2 regions of the Microbacterium sp. LjRoot205 genome follow, and region 1 is predicted to be linked to the other one. Evidence: predicted binding sites of a transcription regulator. Region 1 holds the regulator's gene; the other holds the start of a gene.
What was found. Region 1 encodes HrcA, which represses chaperone genes, less so after heat shock. Its sites were predicted from a motif close to TTNGCACTCGNNNNNNNCGAGTGCNAA; they were not measured.
Positions count from the first base shown of each region.

Region 2: a site for HrcA is predicted at 1,490-1,516, ahead of groL (chaperonin GroEL). Genes of this name have one in related genera too.

Region 1 is NZ_JBGFFH010000002.1:290,693-293,967, forward strand. It holds gene AC04ME_RS07175 (carboxylesterase/lipase family protein) at 1-1,003, opposite strand, end outside; gene hrcA (heat-inducible transcriptional repressor HrcA) at 1,095-2,126, shown strand; gene dnaJ (molecular chaperone DnaJ) at 2,166-3,275, shown strand, end outside.
Region 2 is NZ_JBGFFH010000003.1:287,531-290,805, reverse strand. It holds gene groL (chaperonin GroEL) at 1-1,453, opposite strand, end outside; gene AC04ME_RS09430 (LytR C-terminal domain-containing protein) at 1,576-2,154, opposite strand; gene AC04ME_RS09425 (DUF3263 domain-containing protein) at 2,223-2,480, opposite strand; gene AC04ME_RS09420 (DUF2332 family protein) at 2,490-3,275, opposite strand, start outside.

The DNA of each region.
Region 1 (3,275 bases):
CCGCTCGGCGGGGGATCCGCAGAGCGAGTCGTCCGAGCAGGAGCTTCATCTCGCTGATCCGGGCGAGGGCTGCGGGTGTGAACCAGAGCCGGTACTCGTCGGTGTTGCTCCCGATGAGGAGCGGCACGTCGGCGCCGGCGAGGACCTCGTGCGGAGAACGCGGCAGAGACCCGGCATCCACAGCGAACTGGAATCCTGGGGCTCCGCCGAGCGGAGATGACCCTGCGGCCTGCTGGCGCCGTGCCTCCAGCAGCTGCTCGGGGGAGACCGTAGCGAAACCCGCTCGGTCGGCGGCGACTCCGAGCCGCTTGGCGAGCTGCGCCGTGACGCGGCCGGCCTTCTTCGCCGTCTGCGCTTCGAGCGGCCCCGACTCGATGATGGCCCGCGCGATCCGCGCCCGAGACGAATCGTTCGCGAGGAGCCCCGCGACGATCGCACCGCCCGCGGACTCGCCCATGACCGTGATCTGCTCCGGCTCTCCGCCGAAGGAGGCGATCTCGCGGTGCACCCAGGCGAGTCCCGCTGCTGCATCCTGCAATCCGAGGTTCCGGGGAGCGTCCTCGAGCACGGAGAATCCCTCGGATCCCAGGCGGTAGTTGATCGACACGAAGACGATCCCGGCGCGTGCGAAGCCGGCGCCGTCATACAGCGGGATGGCTGCGGTGCCTCGTTCGAGCGCGCCACCGTGGATCCAGACGACGACCGGGGCGCGGTCGGCGTCCTGAGGCGTCCAGATGTTGGCGGAGAGGATGTCGTCGCCGGGAATCTCGACCGAGCCCAGCAGCTCGCCGATGGCACCGGGGTAAGGAAGCTGAGGCGCGGTCGGCCCGAACGCCGTGGCATCCCGGATGCCGTCCCATGAAGGAGCCGGCTGGGGCTCGCGGAAGCGATTCGGTCCGAAGGGCGCCGCCGCGTACGGGATGCCGAGGAAACGCCGAACACCATCGACCACCTCGCCGCGCACGATTCCGGCGGAGACCGCGACCTGTGGGGCGACACTCATACCCGTCATCGTATGGCGATCAGCATGTGGTCGGAACGGGCGGGTAGAATTGGCACTCGTAGCCAGTGAGTGCCAAAGGGAGGGAGTTGCGATGGTCAGTGAAAGAGGCCTCCGGGTTCTCCGCGCGATCGTGCAGGACTACGTCGAGACCCACGAGCCCGTCGGCAGCAGGTCGATCGTCGACCGCTACTCCTTCGGTGTGTCGGCTGCGACGATCCGCAACGACATGGCACTCCTCGAAGACGAAGAGCTGATCGCCGCCCCGCATACGTCGTCCGGTCGCGTCCCCACCGACAAGGGGTATCGCGTCTTCGTCGACCACCTCGCGCAGCTGCGGCCGCTCTCGGTCGCCCAGCGCACGGCGATCGAGTCCTTCCTCACCGCTCCCTCTGATTTGGACGACCTGATGGTGCGCACCGTCCGGGTGCTCACCCAGCTCACGGGTCAGGTCGCCCTCGCGCAGTACCCGTCGTTCGCCCGCGCGCACCTGACGCATCTCGAGCTCGTGGCGCTCGCTCCCAATCGGCTGCTCATCGTGCTCGTCACCGACGCGGGCGGCGTCTCGCAGCGGATCGCCCCCTTGCCCGTCGATGTGGATGATGCCGACATGGCGCTGCTCCGTGCGCGCCTGTCTGCGCTGATCACCGGGCGGGCGGTGAGCGATGCGGCTGAGCGGCTGCAGACGCTGCTCACCGACGATGAGCATTCGCACGACATCGTGCTTCGCGCACTCGCGACCATCGTCATCGACGAGCTCGGCGCGTTCCGTCAGGAGCGCCTGGTGATGGCGGGTGCGGCGACCCTCGCGAAGCGCGAGCAGGACTTCCGCGGCAGCATCCATCCCATCCTCGAGGCGATCGAAGAACAGGTGACCCTGCTGCGCCTGATGAGCGAGATGGAGGCGGACTCTCATGGCCTCGCAGCCAGCATCGGCACCGAGAACGCGTCATTCGGACTCGGCGAGGCATCGATCGTCGCCAGCAACTACGCCGCCCCCAGCGGCACGGCGCGCGTCGGCGTGATGGGGCCGACTCGCATGGACTATCCGAGCAATCTCGCGGCGGCACGGGCGGTTGCCCGCTACCTGTCGCGGATGCTCGACGAAGACGAGGCGGCCCGCTGACGCGGCCGCCCAGATGACAGCACACGCAGAAGGGCCATTGTGGCAGACCACTACGAGGTACTCGGCGTCTCTCGCGACGCCTCCACCGATGAGATCAAGAAGGCGTACCGGCGCCTCGCCCGTCAACTCCACCCCGACGTGAACCCGGGTGAAGACGCCGCCGAGCGGTTCAAGCTCGTGACGCACGCCTATGACGTGCTGAGCGACGACGACTCCCGCCGCCGCTACGACATGGGCGGGGGAGACGGAGCGGCGAACGACTTCGGCGGGTTCGGCGGCTTCGGAGACATCTTCGAGACGTTCTTCGGCGCAGGCCAGGGCGGCGGGCGCGGAGCGCGTCCGCGGTCACGGCGTGAGCGCGGCCAGGACGCCCTGGTGCGCGTGACCCTCGATCTCGGCGACGTCGTCTTCGGCGCGCACCGCGACATCGAGGTCGACACGGCCGTGCTGTGCGAGACCTGCAACGGCTCGTGCTGCCAGGAGGGAACGTCGCCRGTCACCTGCGACATCTGCGGCGGTTCCGGTCACGTTCAGCGTCAGGTGCGGAGCCTGCTCGGCAACGTCGTGACGTCTCAGCCCTGCGGCACCTGCGAGGGCTACGGCACCACCATCCCGTACCCGTGCGGCACGTGCGGAGGACAGGGTCGGGTGCGCTCACGCCGCACCGTCTCCCTCGACATCCCTGCCGGCGTCGAGACCGGACTCCGTCTTCAGCTTCCCGGCTCCGGCGAGGTCGGCAAGGCCGGCGGCCCGAACGGCGACCTGTACGTCGAGGTCTCCGTCAACCCGCACCCCTCCTTCAGCCGTGACGGCGACGACCTGCTCGCCACACTCGAGGTGTCGATGCCCGATGCCGTCCTCGGCACCGAGACGACCATCCAGGGGCTCGACGGCGAGGTCGATCTCGAGATCCGCTCGGGCGTGCAGTCGGGCGACGTCCTGACCATCAAGGGCCGCGGCATCACTCCGCTGCGAGGAAACCAGCGGGGCGACCTGCGTGTCGGCGTGCAGGTGGTCACCCCGACCAAGCTGGACTCTGCGCAGCGCGCGCTGATCGAGGACTTCGCGAAGAAGACGAAGGCGCCGGGTCCGCAGCTGGCGCAGTTCCAGCAGGGACTGTTCTCGAAGCTCCGCGACCGCTTCCGTTCG
Region 2 (3,275 bases), on a different contig from region 1:
CGACGTACTCGCCCGTTGCCGCGTTGAGGCCCTGGCCCGAGGGGAGCTCGGAGACCTTGTTCGCGACGACGCCGGGCTCGAGGCCTGCGTTGAGGGCGATCTGCTTCAGCGGAGCCTCGATCGCGACGCGAACGATGTTCGCACCGGTCGCCTCGTCGCCCGTGAGCGAGAGAGCGTCGAGAGCCTTGGTGCCCGACTGGATCAGCGCGACGCCACCACCGGGGACGATGCCCTCTTCGACGGCTGCCTTCGCGTTGCGAACGGCGTCCTCGATGCGGTGCTTGCGCTCCTTGAGCTCGACCTCGGTTGCCGCGCCCGCCTTGATGACGGCGACGCCACCTGCAAGCTTGGCGAGGCGCTCCTGCAGCTTCTCGCGGTCGTAGTCGCTGTCCGTGTTCTCGATCTCGCGACGGATCTGCGTGACACGACCCTCGATCTGGTCTGCCTCACCGGCACCCTCGACGATCGTGGTCTCGTCCTTGGTGACGATGACCTTGCGAGCACGACCCAGCAGGTCGAGCGTGGCGTTCTCGAGCTTCAGGCCGACCTCTTCGGTGATGACCTGACCACCGGTGAGGATCGCGATGTCCTGCAGCTGCGCCTTGCGACGGTCGCCGAAGCCGGGAGCCTTGACGGCGACCGACTTGAAGATGCCCTTGAGCTTGTTGAGCACGAGAGTCGCGAGAGCCTCGCCCTCGACGTCCTCGGCGATGATGACGAGCTCCTTGCCGTCCTGGATCACCTTGTCGACGATGGGCAGAAGGTCCTTGATGTTCGAGATCTTCTGGTTCGCGATGAGGATGTAGGCGTCTTCGAAGACAGCCTCCTGACGCTCCGGGTCCGTCACGAAGTACGGGTTCAGGTAGCCCTTGTCGAAGCGCATGCCCTCGGTGAGCTCGAGCTCGGTGCCGAAGGTCTGCGACTCCTCGACGGTGACGACGCCCTCCTTGCCGACCTTGTCGATCGCCTCGGCGATGAGCTCGCCGATGGCGGGGTCAGCAGCGGAGATCGACGCGGTGGCGGCGATCTGCTCCTTGGAGTCGATCTCCTTCGCGCTGGCGAGGAGCTCCTCGGTGATGGCCGCGACGGCCTTCTCGATGCCGCGCTTCAGCGAGATCGGGTCTGCGCCGGCTGCGACGTTGCGCAGGCCCTCGCGGACCAGAGCCTGAGCGAGCACCGTGGCGGTGGTGGTTCCGTCGCCGGCGACGTCGTCGGTCTTCTTGGCGACCTCCTTGACGAGCTCAGCGCCGATCTTCTCGTACGGGTCGTCGAGCTCGATCTCCTTGGCGATGGAGACACCGTCGTTCGTGATCGTGGGGGCGCCCCACTTCTTCTCCAGCACGACGTTACGACCGCGCGGGCCGAGGGTCACCTTGACAGCGTCGGCGAGGATGTTGAGGCCGCGCTCGAGGCCGCGTCGGGCCTCCTCATCGAAAGCAATGATCTTTGCCATGAGTTTTTTCGTCCCTCCTGGACGTAGACGTTGGGTTTAGCACTCAGAGTGAGAGAGTGCTAACGCCATTCTGGCACTCGACCCCATCGAGTGCAAGCTGCGCGGACGGACCGCGCGGCGGTCTACGGGGCAGGAGTGTCTGCGGGCGTCTCCGGCGCGGTCGTCGCACGATCGAGTCCGATGACGACCGTGAGCTGCTTCGCACCCGTGTCGTTCAGATCGGAGTAGAAGTCGCTCTGCTCGACCGCGGCACCGCCGATCAGGTTCGCGAGGCCGAGGGCGGCGAGCTCATCCTCCTCGGCGACGTAGTAGACGGTCGTCGTCGAGAAGTCCTGGCTCGCGCTGTCGCTCGCGAAAACGACGTCGGCGGCCCAGCCGTTGTTGATGAGCAGGTCGCGCATCTGCTCGTCCAGCCCCTCGTCGGGTGAGGCGTTGAGGATCATCACCGAATAGGTGACGTCGACGACACCGGTCTCGACGGGCGTCGGGCTCGACGAGGGGACGGCCTCCGGGAAGAGGGTGATGCGTCCCATCACCACGAGCGAGCCGAAGATGCCGCCGATGATGAGCACCAGAGCGGCCACGAACGACCACAGGAGCACCACCCAGCCGTTCATCCCCGGGGCTTCGGCGCGGTGCGCTCCGACGCGTCCGGACGATCGGGGGACGTCGTCGAATCGATCTCGGCTGAGCTTTGACACTCCTCGATGCTAATGGCACCGGCCCGTGAATCCGCTTCCGACGACGCCGCTGCGTGGCGCGAGCCTCGTCAGCCCACGAAGCCCGGAGTGCGTGCGGCGCGCTGGAACGATCTGGCGTCACGGATGCGGCGCAGCCGTCGCACCAGCATCGGGTCGTACTCCAGGGCTTCCTCCGACTCGATCAGACGGCCGAGGAGCTGGTAGTAGCGGGCGGCGCTCATGCCCAGTTGGGCGCGGATGACCTCTTCCTTCGCGCCGCCGTGCCGCGGCCAGGCGGTCTCGAGCGCGAGGATCGTGCGATCCCGCTCGCTCAGATCTCCCAGCATGTGACCAGATTAGGTCGAGGAAGCGGCGATTCCGGTGCGCCACTCCCACCATCTGCCGAGCGGATCGGCTGCCGCGCGCACGTCGCCGTCGAGCGCCACGACGAACCCGGTCCACTCCTCGGCGACCACGGCCGGCTGCCAGACGTCGCCCAGCACTGCCGGAGGATCGATCGTCACCCAGCGGGCATCGAGACCCCTGATGCGCTCGACGAGTGCTGTGCGTGCCTCTCGCGGAATGTGCACGAGCACGCCCGGCGTCGTGATCACGAGAGTGGCACCCGGTGGCGCCTCGGCTGCGAGCGCGTCGATCCTCTCGAGCGCGTCGCCGGCGATGAGGCGGGGCGGATCCGCTGCGGCGATGTCGAGCGCCGCTCTCACCCGCTGTTCCCGCCCTTCCTCCCCCGGCCAGACGAGCCCCTGCAGCCAGCGACGGTCTCGGTCGTCTCGGGCGTCGAGAGGCGCGAGGTCGATGCCGGCGCGCCAGACGATGTCCGGCATCCTCATGGCGGGGAGGCGCCCGTCGACTCTGCTCTGCAGCACGACCGGGCTCGGCCCGTCGTGCGGGTCGAGTGCCGCGCGCACCTGACCGTCGGAGCCGACGAAGCGGTACGAGTAGCGATCGGGGTACAGGCACAGGCCCGCGGAGGCGCCGACCTCGAGCAGGGCGATCGGTCCATCGATCTCGGACAGCACAGGAAGCAGCGGTGCGAGTCGGAGCGGCTCGTTGGTCTGCAGACGCCGGCCGCTGCATTCGCCCACGATCTCGTCGGCACGGGAGAGCACGAACGCGCGCCA